DNA from 2 places in the Marinococcus salis genome. Region 1 is predicted to be linked to the other one. Evidence: riboswitches for the same ligand, from Rfam matches in the RefSeq annotation. Region 1 holds a riboswitch; the other holds the start of a gene.

Region 1 (8,833 bases):
CTGAAGCCGGGTTTTTGCTCCTTCAAGTCGATCAACAGCTTCCTGATTGCTTCCATATCTCTTTCCATCACCATTTTATCTTCCACCTTTTTTATACTTACTGAAATTATAATATTGGGACCGTGATAAATGCCAGAAAAGATTTATGCATTCGAACGCAGCGAAGAGATAAATCATTACTCTTCGTGGGTGTGATAAAAAAAGAAGCCGGGGCGCCGGCTTCTTTTCCGAATACTTAATTCCAGACGTCTTCGGCAAGAGAAACGACGTGGCGTACTTTCGCCCATTGCTCTTCTTCTGTAAAAATATTACCTTCTTCGGTAGAAGCAAAGCCGCACTGCGGGCTTAAACCGGGTTGTTCAAGCGGCGTATGTTTTTCAGCTTCCTGCAGTAACGGCCCATAGTGCTTCGGCGCTTAATTCACCATCTGAATACCGTTACCGGGCTTTTTAAGTCGCTCCGGACGAAGGAAATTCCCAGCATGTTCCGCTCGAAACGGTGCTTGCGTTAAACTACCCACTCCTCTGTAATATGTAGAAATTTAAAATTCGACAGGAAAAACAAAAAGGCCCCGCTTTTTCTGTCTATTCACCTATTAATAGTATATGGAAGCAGGTAACGGTTTGTCTATACAAACCATTGGCCGTATGCTGTGCTTAGGCAAGAATAAAAGACGGATTTGGTTTTTTTATATAGTCTCCATTAACGGCGCCGCTGAAAAATAACGACTGCTTCGCCAGACTCATTTGTATGAGAAACAGTACTATAAGCGGAAAACAAACGATAAAGGCCGTTAAATCCTTTTAATTTAATGACAAAAGCTATGTCTTTTAAGGACATTTTTTCCCCGGTAAGAGCAAAAATAGCTTTTTTCGGGCGAAAGCTGTTGTCCATTTTATCAGCTGAGTGCTTATCCATGTGCTGAAAAACCAGAATGGTTTTCAACTGGCTGGCAAAGTCTCCTTCAGCCTTCATTGCCTCAACTTTTTTCTTTCTCGCCCGGTTGAGTGCAGAAGGTTTTTCCACGGAAATCATTATAAATCACTCCTGAAAATAAATTGTGTGCTTTTCTTTTCATACCCTGACAGCTGTATAATCCAACCTGGTGAATTAGAGCACCCCGGATAAAGTTTATGAAAATAAAAAACCGTGAATAAAACAATCATCTCCAGCAGAAAGAAGGACCGCCTGTGATTGAAATTTTAATTGAACATGTACCAAGCACACTGCTTCACCTGCTGACTGGTGCAGCGATAATGTATATATTTTACGGAAGCCCGTGGTTAATCAGTTCAGATCGCCTGAAAATCATGGCATTCGGGGCGATAGTACTAGTGCCTGATATTCCAAAATTATTTGGCAACTATATCTTTCATACGCTTTTAACAATGCCGTTTATTGCTGCGGCGCTCGCTGCAGTTGTTCGCCCTGCCTTGGGTGGAGGATTTCCTAAAGCCTGGGCGGCTGCGTTTGTTACGCTGGGGGCGGGCTCTATGCTGATTGACTTTCTTGGAAATGGCACCCAGCTTTTATACCCAGTGGCCACGAAAAACTTTTCCTATCCGTTGCTTACTCAGGAATGGTGGGTGATTGTACCGCTATTATGTATTTTGGGAATACTAATTATCCGTGGAAGAAAAAACGTTTCTCCCCGGCAGCCATGAAAAGCTATGAAACCCCTTCAATTTCTATGAAGTTATTAGTAAACTTATAGTATATTTCGACTAGTAATTCTATTTGAATGAAAAGAGGGACTCATGCGAAAATTTTATGCAGGCATAACTGTTGGTTTTATTGTTCTGAGCGGCTGCAGCACCGGGGAAGAATCAGCGCAGGAAAACGAAAATTCAGAGACACAAAAAGAGACTGAAAGACAGGAGCAAAAACAGGAAGATGAGAGCGTCACGGTTGGAGCAGCTGGGGATGTGCTGCTGCATGGACGCGTATATAAAAGGATGGAAGAAGACGGAGAGTATGACTTCACGCCGGCATTGAAGGCAGTTACGCCCATGCTTAAGGAACCGGATTATATGATTGTGAACCAGGAATCGATCCCTGGCGGGGAAGAGCTCGGCTTGTCAGCTTATCCTTCTTTTAACAGCCCGTACGCGATTGTAGATGATCTTCAGGATGCCGGAGTGGACATGCTTTCCGGGGCCAATAACCATACACTCGACCGCGGAATGGAAGCTGTAAATAACGCGATTAATCATTATGAGCAGATTGGCATGGACTACGTAGGGGTATATAAAGACGAAGAGGATGCAGAGCGCAAGCGTATCGTAAACGTGAAAGACGTTGATATTGGTTTTCTATCTTATACGTATGGGTTGAACGGCATTTCGATTCCGGAGGAGCACGATTATGTCGTTCAGAAAATTGATAAGGAACAAATACAGGAAGACGTTGAAGCGATGAGAGATGAATCGGATGTTGTGGTAGTGAATATGCACTGGGGAAGTGAATACGAAAGACTCCCCAATGAAGAACAGAAAGAACTGGCTCAGTTTCTTGCAGATCTGGAAGTGGACGTAGTTCTTGGCCACCATCCTCACGTGCTTCAGCCGATGGAATGGGTGGAGGGCGAAGAAGGCAATGAGACGCTGGTTTATTATTCGCTTGGTAATTTTTATTCCGGGCAGGATACGGACTATACCGATACAGGCGGCATTGCAACATTCGATATAGAAAAAGACGGGGAAAAAATAAACATAACGAACCCAAACGTTGACTTTACTCAGGTAGTTCCGGGCCCTGAAGACCAATATACGGTAAAACCGATGGCTGAAGCAGAGCACCCGGCTGAAGGCGGAGAAACGGAACAAGAGCTGCATGAACACGTATATCAATGGATGGAAGAAGCAGAGTAACGGGCATCTTAGTATTCAGATGAAAACAGGGAGCCGGGCTCAAGATAATTTCAAACACTGTAATATATTATAAAAGGACCTCTGTTTAAAAACAGGGGTCCTTATCACATTATGCACCAAATCCATTAATAAACGGATTGGAATTCATTTCGGTTTCGATATCTGTAAAGGGGCCGTGGCCGCAGGCTACAACCGTATTTTCAGGAAGGTCAAGCAGCTGCTCGTGTATGGAGGCTAACAGTGTATCCATATCGCCGCCGTAGAGATCGGTCCGGCCAACCCCGCCTGAAAACAACACGTCACCAGAAAATACTGTGTTAGTTTCTTTATGCCAATAGGAAACACTTCCCGGGGAATGCCCCGGTGTGTGAAGCCATTGAAATTCAAAACCGCCAAATTGAAGCCTTCCTTCTGACTGCAGCAAGTGATCGGCAGGCTTCGTGGTAAATGCAGCCTCTGGCATCATACGGCTCGAACCGTTTTTCTGAGGGTCTTCAAGCCAGTCACTTTCCTGTTCGTGAAGATAAACCGGGATATTGTATGCTTCCCGAGCAGTATCAAGCGCCCCAATATGATCAAAATGGGCGTGTGTTAACAGAATTGCTACGGGGTGAAGCTCGTTTTCCTGGAGAAAGGTGAGCAGTTTATCGGCATCACCGGCCGGGTCAATAATAACAGCGTTTTTATCATTATCGTACAGAACATAGCAGTTTGTCTGCAGTGGTCCAAGCGGTAGCTGTTTTCCAGTTCATAGTTTCCCTCCAATTAGTATACTGTCTTTAGTATAAACAATATTTTTCCCGGAAGAAATAACCGATCTGCACATACATACGAATAATTAATATGGTTTTATTGAAAATGTTCGGTTTCATTTTTTTTAGCATTGGTTTTTATATGAATTAATGATAAAATATGAGCAAATAAGAACGTACATATAATGCGCGGATGATGGTAAGGGGAGAGACTGCCAGGCAGCGCCGAAGGAGCAAACCGTAACAGGTGAATCTCTCAGGCAAACAGACTCTTACTGGACGCTCCTCTGGAGAGCGCTTCTTTTGAAGCCACCCACGAAGACACTCTTTCTGCATTGCGGAAAGGAGAAACTTTCTGGTTATAGGACAGAGCTTCCATAATTCATGGGAGCTCTGTCTTTTTTTGTTTTTTACTGTTTTGATTTTTCAGAAAAAATAATTAAACGAGGTGATTTCTTTGGCAGAACTAAAACGAACTCCGCTGTATTCAGTGTATGAAAAATACGGAGCTAAAACTGTCGATTTTGGTGGTTGGGAAATGGCAGTTCAGTTTTCGGGCATCAAAAGCGAACACGAAGCGGTTCGTACAAAAGCCGGCCTGTTCGACGTCTCCCATATGGGCGAGGCGATCGTAGAGGGTCCAGAGGCTGCTGATTTTCTGCAGTACATGCTCACAAATAACATAAAAAACCTGGAGCCCGGCAAAGCGCTGTACACCGCTATGTGCTATGAAAATGGCGGCACAGTTGACGACCTGCTCGTGTACCAGCTCGAAGAAGAAAAATACATGCTTGTTTTAAACGCAGCCAATATTGAGAAGGACCTCGAATGGCTTCGCCGGCACGGGACGGAAAACGTAAGCATCACGGATATCTCAGAAAGGACAGCATTAATTGCGGTGCAGGGCCCGGAGGCGGAAACGATACTACAGAAAGTAACCGACGCATCTCTTTCAGAAATACTGCCTTTTCGATTTGCTGCCAGTGCTTCTATCGGAGAAACAGGAAACGTTCTTATATCAAGAACTGGCTATACCGGTGAGGACGGATTTGAATTATACTGCCGCTCCGGGGATGCGCTTTACTGCTGGGAGACTATTATGGAAGCTGGAAAAAGCAGAGGCATTGTCCCTTGTGGACTTGGCGCAAGGGATACCCTGAGGTTTGAAGCGAAGCTGCCGTTGTATGGACAGGAACTGAGTGCAGATATCACCCCGCTTGAAGCCGGCATCGGCTTTTGTGTAAAACTGAAGCAAGAAAATGATTTTATCGGAAAAGAAGCTTTAAAGGAACAAAAAGAAGCAGGACTGAAACGCAAGCTGGTCGGTATTGAAATGGTCGATAAGGCGATACCCCGTCCGGGATACGGCGTACGAAATGATGACGGAGCAGAAATAGGATGGATCACGACAGGCACCCAGTCCCCGACGCTCAAAAAAAACGTAGGACTCGCACTTTTAAATGCCGAATGGAGCAACCTGGATCAGGCGGTAGCGGTGGATGTGCGTGGAAAAGCCAAGCGGGCGAAAGTGGCAGCTGTGCCTTTTTACAAACGGAAAAAATAATACGAGGAGGCGTCAAAAATGGATTATCGCTATTTGCCAGTCACTGGTGAAGATAAAGAAGAAATGCTCAAAACAATTGGCGTGGATGCCATCGATGAATTATTTGAAGATGTGCCGGAAAATATTCGCTTTGCCGGAGAAATGGATCTGCCAAAGGCTCTTGGGGAAACGGACCTTCTAAAGGAAATGAAACGCCTTAGTGACAGGAACGCTAACGTGCAGGACTGTGTATCCTATCTCGGAGCAGGGGTGTACGAGCATTATATACCAACGGTCGTCGACCATGTGCTACGGCGTTCAGAATTTTATACGGCGTATACTCCGTACCAGCCTGAAATTTCGCAGGGCGAGCTGCAGGCAATATTTGAATTTCAAACGATGATCAGTGAACTTACGGGAATGGATATCGCTAATTCGTCAATGTATGACGGGCCAACAGCGCTTGCTGAAGCAGCGCTGATGGCTGCGAGTGAGAACAGAGGGAAACGGCGGACCATTGTAGTATCAGAAACCATCCATCCCGAAGCGCTCGATGTATTGAAAACCTATGCGGCAGGCCCCGGCCTTACAGTGAAAATTGTTCCTGAAAAAGATGGCCGCACGGATCTGGATAAGCTTGAAAAGACGATCGATGCTGATACCGCAGGAGTAATCGTACAATACCCGAACTTCTACGGAACCATTGAAGATTTAGCGGCTGTAAGACAGGCAGCCGACAAAGAAAATTCTTTAATGATTGTTTCTGCTAATCCTCTGTCCCTGGGCATACTGACGCCCCCTGGGCACTTTGGGGCGGATATTGTTGCGGGAGACGCCCAGCCGCTTGGCATCCCGATGCAGTTTGGCGGACCGCACTGTGGTTTTTTCGCGACTACCAAAAAACACATTCGAAAAGTTCCCGGACGGCTTGTCGGGCAGACTGAAGATGAAGACGGAAGCCGCGGCTACGTACTGACCCTCCAGGCAAGAGAGCAGCACATCCGCCGGGATAAAGCGACCTCCAACATTTGCTCGAACCAGGCTTTGAATGCGTTGGCGGCTTCTGTAGCGATGACAGCTCTCGGTAAAAAAGGTTTGAGGGAAACAGCAGAACGAAATATTAAAGGTACTCACTTTTTAAAGCAGCTGCTAAAGCAAAAAGGAATACAGGTGGTCCACGAATCACCGTCGTTTAATGAATTTGTCATCAATCTCAGCCGGCCGGCATCGGAGGTAAATGAACAATTATTTCAGCATGGAATCATTGGCGGTTATGATTTAGGGGAGGTTTCAGCGGATAAAAAAGGCCAGATGCTCGTATGTGTGACCGAACTTCGGACAAGAGAACAGCTTGAAACCTTTGCCGACCAATTGGAGGTGCTTGTACATGAAACAGCCTAACCAGCCATTAATTTTTGAACAGAGCAAATCAGGCCGGGTAGCGTATTCGCTTCCCGAAACAAATATTCCTGAGCAAAGCCTAAGTGACATTTTGCCGGAGGCTAGTATCCGCAACGAAGAACCGGCGCTCCCGGAAGTGTCCGAGCTCCAGTTAGTACGCCACTATACGGCCCTGTCGAACCGGAACTACGGGGTGGATTCTGGTTTTTATCCTCTCGGCTCCTGCACAATGAAATACAATCCGAAGATCAATGAAGAAACTGCCCGCATGGCTGGATTTGCCGCGACGCATCCGTATCAGCCGGAGACTCAGGTGCAGGGGAATCTCGAAATGATGCACGACCTGCAGCAGGCCCTGGCTGAAATAACCGGCATGGACGAAGTCACTCTGCAGCCGGCAGCCGGCGCCCAGGGAGAGTGGACCGGCCTGATGCTGATACGGGCGCTTCACGAAGCAAACGGTGAAACGGAACGCACCGAAGTGATCGTCCCCGACTCTGCGCACGGAACGAACCCTGCTTCAGCAACAGTGGCAGGATTTGATCATGTGACGGTCCGGACGGACGCCCGGGGCCTGGTGGATCTTGAGCATCTAAAAGAAGTTACGGGCGAAAGAACGGCTGCCCTTATGCTCACGAATCCAAACACGCTTGGGCTGTTTGAAGAAGACATTATGGAAATAGCGGATACGATTCACCGGGCTGGCGGGCGTTTATATTACGACGGAGCCAACTCCAATGCTATCATGGGCATCACAAGGCCCGGAGATATGGGCTTTGACGTTGTACACTTAAATCTCCATAAAACATTCACCGGCCCACATGGAGGCGGCGGTCCCGGCAGCGGTCCGGTGGGCGTAAAAAAAGAGCTGATCCCTTATCTGCCCGGGCCGGTACTCACGAAAGAAAATGATAAGTACTACTGGGACAAAGACCGTCCGCATTCCATCGGCCGCGTAAAGCCGTATTACGGGAACTTTGGCATTAACGTACGTGCTTATACCTATATCCGGACGATGGGTGCAGAGGGACTCAAAAAAGTTTCGGAATATGCAGTGCTGAACGCCAATTATTTAATGAGACGGCTCGAGCCGTATTTTGACCTTCCGTATGGCCGTCACTGCAAGCACGAATTTGTTATATCAGGAAGGCGCCAGAAACAGCTTGGAGTACGAACGCTTGATATAGCTAAACGACTGCTGGATTACGGCTATCATCCGCCAACGATTTATTTTCCGATTAATGTCGAAGAGTGCATGATGGTTGAACCGACCGAAACCGAGGCCAAAGAAACGCTTGATGCCTTCGCAGATGCCATGATTGAAATTGCCAGGGAGGCAGAGGAGAGCCCGGAAATGGTACAGGAAGCGCCTCATACTACCGTAGTCGGAAGACTGGATGAGACGCTGGCAGCACGAAAACCGGTACTGACGTATAATACTGAAACCTCGCTCAAATCCATGAAATAACGATAAAAGGAAAATTAAACACAAAAAGGGAAGAGCAGCGCCTGCTCGTCCCTTTAATTATGCGCTTTTTTTCTTTTTACTGATTTTGCCTGTCCAGCGCTTAAATCCGCCTTTCAGGTGGTAAATATCCCGGTTTCCCTTATGCTTTTTGATCAGCTTTGCGGCTTGCTTTGAACGCATGCCAGACTGGCAGTATAAATAAACAGGCTGGTCTTCCCGGATTTCAACCATCCGCTGCTTCATTTGCGAAACGGGAATATTCCGGGCCCCGAGAATGTGGCCGCCATCGTATTCTTTCGGCTCACGCACATCGATAAGCTGGGCTTTACGATAGCCTTTGATAAAATCTTCCTGTGGTAATGCAGTTAAGTCCTTCGGTCCGACAAACCGGCGTACAATCAGAAAAACTAATACTGCAATGAGCACTACCCATAACCATTCAAATATCATATATATTATTTCACCTCTTTCCAGGTCGATTGCAAATTAATTATAACGCATAACCCCGTTGCTTTGCCAGATTTCTAATTAATGGGCGGTCATTTTTATATATGGAACGCAGTGATCTCTGCTACAATGGAAGTGGAAAAATTGAGAAAGAGAGATGAACGTTAATGGCAAAAGATACTTGGCTTTTTATAGATTCAGGCAACCGGTCGCCGGCCTATAATATGGCTCTCGACGAAAAACTGCTGCAGTGGCACAGTGAAGGGCAAATTCCGCCGGTGATAAGGTTTTACGGATGGAATCCGCCGACGCTGTCAGTCGGTTACTTTCAGAAGGCAAAAAAGGATATTGA
Region 2 (8,833 bases), on a different contig from region 1:
GGGAACAGCAGTCGGTATATGAGCTTTCCGGACGGCCGCATACCCAGGATGAACTCGTTGGCGTGCTTGAAGACGTGCTTGGAAAAGAAATTCCGGTGCAGCACGTGGACGACGATGAATATGCGGAAATTATGAAGGAAGCCGGTATGCCGGAGACGGTTGTACCGATGCTCGTAAGCATTCAGCAGGGCATCCGCAGCGGTTCGCTCGATGTCGAAAGCGATGATTTTGAGAAGCTGCTTGGCCGTCCGGCCACGCCGATGCATGACGCGCTCGAGCATCTTGTGCGGACGCTGCCTAGCGATTCTTAATTACCACCACACCTTAAGCCGTACGCTTTTGAAGCGCGGGAGCTGATCGCAGCCTCCCGCGCTTTTTCGTGAAGAGGGAAAACGCCGCACACCCGCCGATGACAATTGCACTGCCGGCTGCCTGCGGCCAGGTCAGTTGCTCCCCAAAAAGCACAAAGGCAAGCAGGGCGGTAAACAGCGGGTTAAAGTTTAAAAACAGCCCGGACGTTGTCGCTCCCAAATGCTGTACGCCGATCCCCCACAGCACCATGCAGACAATCGTAGCGATGATGCTTAGAAACAGCATCGAGCTGATAAACACGGCATCCACCCGGTGGATGGGCACCTGAAAGCCATTAATGGGAAGCAGCAGCAGAACACCGAACAGCCCGGAGTAGCAGACGGACATCATTGGCGAAACGAAGGTGGTCGCCCAGCGGCTGCAGATGGAGTAAAGCCCGAAGACGAGCACCGCCAAAAGCATCCATGCATCGCCGGAGGCAAAAGAAAAGCTTTCAAGGCGTCCTTCTGTCACGACAAGCAATACGCCGGCAGTGGAAATAAGCATGGCGGCAATTTGCGCGCCGCGCAGCCGTTCGTGTAGCAGTATCGCTGAAAACAGGGCAATCGACAGTGTATTCATCGTCGAGATAATGCTTATGTTGGTAGCGTTCGACGAAGCAAGTGCAGCGAACTGCAGAATGTTAAACAGGGCAACGCCTGTGATACCCATCAGAAACAGCGGCAGAAGCGCTTTTTTGCGGGGCAGCAGGCGTTTTTCTGTAACCAGGAGGACAGGCAGGAGGCATAATGCGGCAATCCCGTAGCGCAAAATGGTGAGCGTCACAGGTGACGCGTAAGCGGTAAGGCCTTCGCCGACGATAAAATTGCTTCCCCAGCAGAGGCTCGCAAGCAGCAGTAATCCGGCGTATTTCATGCGTTATTCCTCCCTGTAGTGTTGTTTGGAATAAATGTATCATGTAAAATGAATGGAAGAAATATTATTCTCTATAAATGAATATATTCAAAATGATATTAATTTATTTATGGGAAAACAGAATTTGTTTTTGTTTGTGTGGTTAGAAAAGTGCTGAAAACGAATATTCTTCGGGAGGGAAACGCATGCTTGATGAAGTGGATGTACATATTCTCGATTTATTGCAGACGGAAACAAGGCTCAGCAACCTGGAGCTGTCCCAGCGGGTAAGCCTTTCCGCCCCCGCTACTCATGCACGGGTAAAAAGGCTCGAGCAGGACGGCTACATTGATTCCTATACGGCGATCCTAAACCAGGAAAAGCTGGGGTACGACCTGCTGTGCACGATATTCATGAGCACAAGCATTCACCAGACGCAGCAGATAAACGAGCTCGAGCGCCACTTATCGGCGATGCCGGAGGTCATGGAGTGCTACTGCATGACCGGGGCGTTTGATTATATGCTCAAAACCATCCACCGTGACCGTAAGGAGCTGGAGGCGTTCATCCGGGAGTTAAACCAGCTCGGAGTGTCCCAGCTGCAGACAAGCATTGTTCTTCGGGAAGTGAAAGCTTCTACAGTGCTTCCGCTTCGCAAGTAAATCCGGCAGAAGGCCTTTACCGATTTATTCAAAAACATGCAGGTTTCCGGCCGGCGTTCACCCGTAAAGTGGACGGTATACATGGCGCAGCGTCACGAAGAAATAGAAGCTATTGCTGAAAAATAAGTAAACACGATTCAATCCATCAGCGCAACGGAGGAAGTTCATATGCATACCGAAGATTTTATCAGTATTATGATTCACCAGACCGATTTGAAATTAACCAGCTTTATAAAAGAAGAGCTGCGGGTGTTTAACCTCACCCCCGAGCAGAATCTCATTATGATGCTCCTCTGGGAGGAGGACGGGCGTACGCAGAACGACATCGCCCGGAAGCTGCAGAAGGACAAAACGAATGTGGCCCGGATGGCTTCCCAGCTCGAGAAAAAGCAGTTCGTGCGCCGCGCCGCGGGCACCGAAGACCAGCGGGCGGTGCAGCTGTTTATGACAGACGAAGGCAGGGAGCTGCAGGAAAAGGTGCGTCCGGCAGCGGAGCGGTTCAACGCTGCGGTAACAAAGGGCATCAGCCGAAACGAGCTGACAGCGCTTGAACAGACGCTTGCTAAAATAAATAAAAACGTCTCCGAAAGTCTGCGGGAGGAATAGAAAGGCCGCTGAGTAGATTCTTTGCAGGACAAAAAGATATATGTTGTACTAAAGAAGCAGGACAGATGAAGTAAATATATTTTTTTCAGGAAATAGTTGCTATGCATACTAAATTCAAAAAGGAGTGCTGTTGATGGAACGTAACCAGGACCTGTTTCAACGCCGGATTCGTGATAAGTGGACGGTGCAGTACGAAGAATTCGGTTTTCCCTCCATCCAAAAGGGATGGGTGCTGCCGGTGGACCGGTGGAAAGAATTTGATCCGTTCATTTTAATGGCCGAAGATTGGTTTAAGAAGGGTACTTTTCCCGATCATCCGCACCGGGGATTTCAGACGGTCACCTACGTGGTGGATGGACGGCTCGAGCATATTGATAACGGCGGCGGCCGCGATATTCTCGAGCCCGGTGATGTGCAGTATATGAATGCCGGGTGGGCCGCGAGGCATGCCGAAGACGGGGTGGAAAATGACATTGCCCATACGCTGCAGCTGTGGCTGAACCTTCCCAAAGACAAACGAAACACGGAAACCATTTACCAGAACGTATACGGGGAAGAAGCCCCGACCGTACAAATTGATGGCGGGTATTTAAAAATCTTTTCTGGAAGCATTGCTGGTGAAGAGGGGCCGCTGGACTCCCTTGTGCCCATCACGTTAACCGAAATTAATTTATCGGAGGGCGCTGAATACGTGCATCACCTGCCGGAAAATCACAATGCCTTTATATATACGCTCTCCGGCAGTGCTGACGTTGCAGACGGAACCGTCAATAAGCACGATGTGGCGACGCTCACTTTCGAGGAGGACGGGGATCCGCAAGCCCTGTCTACGCTACGAATTAAATCAAACAAACGACGCACGAGACTGCTCGTGTATTCCGGCGAGCCGATCCGGGAGGAAATTGTGCCCTACGGTCCGTTTGTGATGAGCAGCATGGACGAAATTAAGCAGGCGTACCGGGACTTCCATCAGGGAAAATTCGGACCGCCGGCAGAATAAACTGGCGTAAGCGGCATTTAAAACGAAGGAGATGAAGCAGGATGGACGTGCTGACAGCCATTCATTCACGTCGCAGCAATGGGCTCGTTACAGAAACCGTGGTGCCTGAGGAAGTTATCACGAAAGTACTGGAAGCCGGGACCTGGGCTCCGTCGCATCATAAAACAGAGCCGTGGCGGTATTTCGTCATGACCGGAGACGGCCGCAGGCAGCTGGGAGAAACAATGGCTGCCATTGCCGCGGAAGGGATGACGCCGGCAGAAAGGGAAGAGAAACAGCAGAATCTTGAGAAGCAAAAAGACAAGGCGCTGCGGGCGCCGGTGGTGATCGCCGTGGCGGCCGAGCCTTCAAGGGAAGAGCGGGTAGAGACACTCGAAGAGTACGGAGCAGTCTATGCGTCAATACAAAACATGCTGCTTGCCGCTCATGCGCTTGGCCTGGGGGCGTTCTGGCGCACGGGAGCCCACTGCTATCACCCGAAAATGAATGCCCTGTTCGGGCTCGGTGAACAGGCAAAGGTGCTCGGGCTGATCTACCTCGGCTATCCACTGCGGGACATGAAAGAAGGCAGACGGAGGCCAGTAGAACAGGTGACCACCTGGATTACGGAAAAATAATGGTTCATACAAGAAGCCAGGCAGCGGAATAAGACCGCTCCCTGGCTTTGTTATTTTTCATCATGTTTTTTATTCAGCTGCTGGCGCAGGTTCAAACGCTGCTGCACATACTCCCGCAGAGAAATTTCCTTTTGGATCCACTGCTGTTTTAACGCATTAAGCTGGTTTAAAAGGTGATGTTTATTCATACGTTCCTCCTGCAACAAGGTTTCATGGGTAGCTCTATCCGGTTCCCGTTTGTTTCAAACTTCAAATTACGTGTGAAAATGAATGAAAATGGTGAAAAGAAAACTTTTGTAGTTTGAACATCAAATCCGCCTGGGAATACGGTAAGAAATACAAGCCAATGCGGCGGAAATGTCAGGAATCCATAAGCCTGCAACATAAGCCAAAAAGTACCGGTCAGGGAGACCTGCGTGCTTTTTGGCTTTTATTATAAAATATAAGAAGGTGAAATGGAATGAAAAATTATACTCATATCCTGGCTGCCCTTGATGTGCTCAATAATCCGAGTGTTGATGCCTTTGATGAAGCCTGCCGCGTTGCTGTCAAACACGAAGCCGATTTAACCCTGGCCTATGTGTTTCATTATAATGAATATTCGTCGCTTGGCTGGATGGATCCGATTGGGATCAAACGACTGTACGCAGAGGCCGAGTACCAGCTCGAAGCGTATCGAAAAAACGCCAAAGAAAAAGGTGTATCCAAAGTTAAATCCGTGCTGGACAATGGCGTACCCAAAAAGCGGCTGGTGAACCAGCTGTGTGAAAGGCTTGAACCAGATCTTATCATCGTCGGCCAGTCCGGTGGGAATGCGCTCGAGCAGGTCATGCAGGGGAACACTGTCACGAAGGCAGTGCAAAAGCATGCCCCGTGCGATGTGCACGTGGTCGACCGGGCGATTGCCTCCATTCAGCGGGCTCATGCAACTCCGCTCCAATAATCCAAAAACGCTCCGGAGATTTTGAAAATCAGCCGGAGCGTTTTACGTGCATTTATAAATTATAATGGTTTTTCTCGTCCCATTTTTGTTTAATGATCGGAAGGTCACTAACGGTGGTAATAATGAGTTCCTCATTGCGGAAGGAGTTTAAACTATTAAGCAGTTCGTCCTCCGAACAAAAATAAACGGGTTCCTGGCTGCCAAAGCGTGAACGGATATCAGCAGCCGTGCCTATGTCTACCTGATTTTTGGGGCGTTGAAGTACATATGCAAAATGGTCGATGGAAATGACCTCCTTCGAAAAGACGTATAGCAAGAATAGCACGGCGGCAGGGAAACAAAAAGCAGAATGCTCACAAACGGCGGAAAAGGACAATAATTTCATTTTTAACAACTGGAGGCGTCACCTGCTGCGGAACTTTGGATTATAGAAACAGAGAACTCCTAATACGAAGGCGGAGAAAGCGATGGCCCAATACATAAATATAATGCTGATGAGAGTGAGAGTACCGAACCAGATTTGAAAAAAGCGGCGTTCGTTCATAGCTGCACCTCATTTGGTTGAATGATATCGTTTTAGGGATTAAAAAGTACAGGGACGCTGATACAGCCGTTCGGCGGCTTCTCTGCCTGTTTTGGTCTGGGCGAGTCCTCCCTCGGCGGTTTCTTTCAGGCTGCCGGGCATGTCCCTGCCGATGGTATGCATCGTCTGGATCACTTCGTCACAGGGAATGCGGCTGGTAATGCCGGCTAATGCCATATCAGCTGCTGAAAAGGCTATGGAGGTGCCGATCACGTTTCTTTTTACGCACGGCACCTCGACAAGCCCGGCAACCGGGTCGCACACGAGGCCGAGCAGTGACTTCATTGCCATGGCCGTCGCGTGGGAAACCTGCTCCGGTGACCCCTGCTGCAGTTCTGTAATCGTTCCCGCCGCCATAGCCGTCGCTGACCCGATTTCCGCCTGGCAGCCGCCGGCCGCTCCGGAAATGAAGGCATGGTTCGCAAAAACGTAGCCGATGGCGCTCGCTGCGAACAGTCCCATTGTCAGTTTCTCATCGTCCATGCCGCGGTTGTCCTGAAGAGAGACCATCACTCCAGGCAGAATGCCTGCAGAGCCTGCCGTAGGAGTTGCTACAATAAGGCCCATTTTGGCATTGCTTTCCGACGTTGCCATTGCGGCTTCCATCGCCGTGCTGATAACTGGTCCTGATAGTGGGGCGGTATGCTGGTTATACTGATGCATGCGGTAGGCATCGCCTCCTGAGAGCCTGCTTTCCGTTTCCGCGAGGTCACCCAGCCCCTCCCGGACGGCCTGCTTCATTACCTGCAGCCGTTCCTGCATGCGCCCGAAAATCTGTCCGCGGGACGAACCGGAGCGATCCACTTCACGGCGGAGCATCCACTCACCGATACTAATGTCCTGGGCCATACATTCCTGCACAATACTTTCAATCGTGTCTTTCATCTAGATGGAGCCTCCTTTTTGATCCGGGCGGCGATGGATAAAATCTCCGAGCCTGTGCCCAAATTAATGCTGGTATGATATCCGTTAATTTCATAAATATAGGCTACACCGCCGCCAATGGATGCGCCGGTGACATGGACCGTCTCTGTGGCGGAAGCGGCCTGTAAATAAACAGTATTGGGGTGGCAGCCGCCGGGGGTGTTCGTGCAGAACCGGAAGTCGTAACGGAGGCTGCTGTCCTTTGCCAGAGCGTAGGCATTACGGACATTGGTATCGTGTGCGGACAACCCGAGCAGGCCGCCGAGGACAGCTTTATCCGAGCCGTGGCCCTGATAGGTGGAGGCGAGAGAGCCGTAGAACGTGATTGTCACGTCAGTGACGTCTCCCAGCCAGTCATGCACGAATTTTCCAATCGATACCACCCCGGCAGTATGGGAGCTCGAAGGACCGACCATCACCGGGCCGATAATGTCAAAGCAGCTGTCAAACTCCATAGCAATTCCTCCATATTCAAAATTGAAAGCGATTACAAAAAAGAAAAAAAGACAGAGAAGCGGCCTGGGGCGCCGTTTCTCTGTCTGTGAGCCTGAAAGATTTCATTCTTAAAAAAGAATTTTCTTCTTCGGCAGGTACGTATACCTTCTCCAGAGGTGCATCCTGTACTGGTCCTGGTACCTGAGAGTTTTTCCTTTCCGGCTGTTGGAGAGGATTGCTCCTTCGGTGCTGTAAAATACGTTTACAGACTCTCCCAATACATTCATCTGCGAAACCAATATTTGTGTTAATTTCAGTTTAAACATCCCTGCTGGAAAAGTAAACCTATTTTTGACAGCCGGATCTTAGCAATATACTGGAGAGAATCGGTGTAGAAAGGACTAAAGCAGGCGTACAGCTGTATTTAAGCCGTGAGTCAAAAAAATATAGTGCGGGCTTTTCTTTTAGGCCGTTATGGTTCATGATTTATTAGGAGAGAGATTTAATCGCCGTACTGTTTGTGAGTTCACGGAGAAAGAAGGAAAGGATTTATGCCTGGGAAAATAAAAGATATATTAATTATGCCGCAGGATTATAATAATCAGTCGCTGAAAAAGGATATGGCTGCGGGATTTACCATCTTTGTTATGATTGTCCCGCAGGGGATGGCCTATGCCGTGCTTGCCGGCCTGCCGACGGTCATGGGGCTGTATGCCTCTCTGCTTCCACTCATTCTTTATGCGCTGTTTGGCACGTCAAAGCATCTGGCCATCGGGCCGGTAGCGATGGCATCCATTCTTGTGTTTTCCGGCGTGTCCCTGTATGCAGAGCCGTCGACGCCGGAATACGTAGGGCTTGTGCTGCTGCTGACGGTAATGGTCGGAGTGGTGCAGGTCTCTCTTGGCCTGTTGAACGCCGCTGCGTTTGTAAAGTTTATTTCCCCGAATGTGATCAGCGGGTTCACGTCGGCAGTGGCGATTGCAATCGGCATGAGCCAGCTTGGCCAGTTTATGGGCATCAGCGTAGGCAGCCAGACACAGATTATTCCGCTGCTGCGGGATGTGATCGTGCATCTGCCGCAGATACATATCCCGACCCTGCTTGTAGGAATAGCCAGTCTTCTAGTGCTGATCGGGGGCCGGAAAGCAAAACGGAATTTACCGGTTTCCCTCATCGTCGTCGTGCTGAGTATTGCGGCGGTGGCGCTTTTCCGGCTCGATAACCAGGGAGTAAGCGTCGTCGGAAGGGTGCCGCAGGGACTCCCGGATTTTACCATTCCGGGCTTTAACCTGGCGGACATACAGGTGCTGGTCCCGACCGCGCTCACCATTGCGCTGATCGCGATGATGGAGACGCTTGCGATTACGAAAACGCTGAGTGATAAAAATGATTCCGGTATTAACCTGAATAAAGAAATCCGGGCGATCGGGTATGCCAATATAGCCGGGCCGTTTTTTTCCTCCTATGCGGTGACCGGCAGCTTTTCAAGAAGTGCGGTCAGCTACCGGTCGGGAGCGGCCTCCCAGGCGGCGATGATTATTACCGCAGCCGGTGTGCTGGTGACGCTTCTCTTTTTCACGTCTTTATTTTACTATCTGCCGTATGCGGTGCTTGCAGCGATTATTCTCGTTTCGGTCAGCGGCCTGATTAATATCCGGTCGTTAAAGGACGCCTTTCGCGTAAAGCCGGAGGACGGCTGGGTGTGGATCGTGACATTTGCTGCGACGCTTCTCGTCGGCATTCAGTGGGGGTTGTTAATCGGGATTGGCTTTTCCATCCTGCTGCTTTTGCGCCATATTTCCCGCCCGAATATTGTCGAAATCGGCTACGAGGAGGACACCCACAGCTATCTGGATC

What was found. A riboswitch is a leader RNA that binds a small molecule or an ion and turns the genes downstream of it on or off. The one in region 1 is predicted to bind glycine.
Region 2: it holds a riboswitch for glycine, as region 1 does, so the genes downstream of both, ACTTK6_RS02965 (serine dehydratase beta chain) here and gcvT (glycine cleavage system aminomethyltransferase GcvT) in region 1, are expected to answer to the same signal.

What each region holds. Positions count from the first base shown of each region.
Region 1 is NZ_JBQOJB010000003.1:84,647-93,479, reverse strand. Features, by position in the region: gene ACTTK6_RS03845 (DUF2513 domain-containing protein) at 1-74, opposite strand, end outside; partial or broken gene ACTTK6_RS03840 (5-methyltetrahydropteroyltriglutamate--homocysteine S-methyltransferase) at 236-376, opposite strand; gene ACTTK6_RS03835 (hypothetical protein) at 703-1,035, opposite strand; gene ACTTK6_RS03830 (metal-dependent hydrolase) at 1,191-1,664, shown strand; gene ACTTK6_RS03825 (CapA family protein) at 1,758-2,870, shown strand; gene ACTTK6_RS03820 (MBL fold metallo-hydrolase) at 2,980-3,591, opposite strand; glycine riboswitch at 3,816-3,904, shown strand; glycine riboswitch at 3,908-3,994, shown strand; gene gcvT (glycine cleavage system aminomethyltransferase GcvT) at 4,080-5,186, shown strand; gene gcvPA (aminomethyl-transferring glycine dehydrogenase subunit GcvPA) at 5,205-6,566, shown strand; gene gcvPB (aminomethyl-transferring glycine dehydrogenase subunit GcvPB) at 6,553-8,034, shown strand; gene ACTTK6_RS03800 (rhodanese-like domain-containing protein) at 8,092-8,484, opposite strand; gene ACTTK6_RS03795 (lipoate--protein ligase family protein) at 8,649-8,833, shown strand, end outside.
Region 2 is NZ_JBQOJB010000002.1:224,801-233,633, reverse strand. Features, by position in the region: gene ACTTK6_RS03010 (SDR family oxidoreductase) at 1-311, shown strand, start outside; gene ACTTK6_RS03005 (DMT family transporter) at 325-1,227, opposite strand; gene ACTTK6_RS03000 (Lrp/AsnC family transcriptional regulator) at 1,413-1,868, shown strand; gene ACTTK6_RS02995 (MarR family winged helix-turn-helix transcriptional regulator) at 2,037-2,474, shown strand; gene ACTTK6_RS02990 (pirin family protein) at 2,608-3,474, shown strand; gene ACTTK6_RS02985 (nitroreductase family protein) at 3,516-4,091, shown strand; gene ACTTK6_RS02980 (hypothetical protein) at 4,142-4,279, opposite strand; gene ACTTK6_RS02975 (universal stress protein) at 4,552-5,034, shown strand; gene sdaAA (L-serine ammonia-lyase, iron-sulfur-dependent, subunit alpha) at 5,618-6,502, opposite strand; gene ACTTK6_RS02965 (serine dehydratase beta chain) at 6,499-6,996, opposite strand; glycine riboswitch at 7,075-7,152, opposite strand; glycine riboswitch at 7,156-7,263, opposite strand; gene ACTTK6_RS02960 (SulP family inorganic anion transporter) at 7,528-8,833, shown strand, end outside.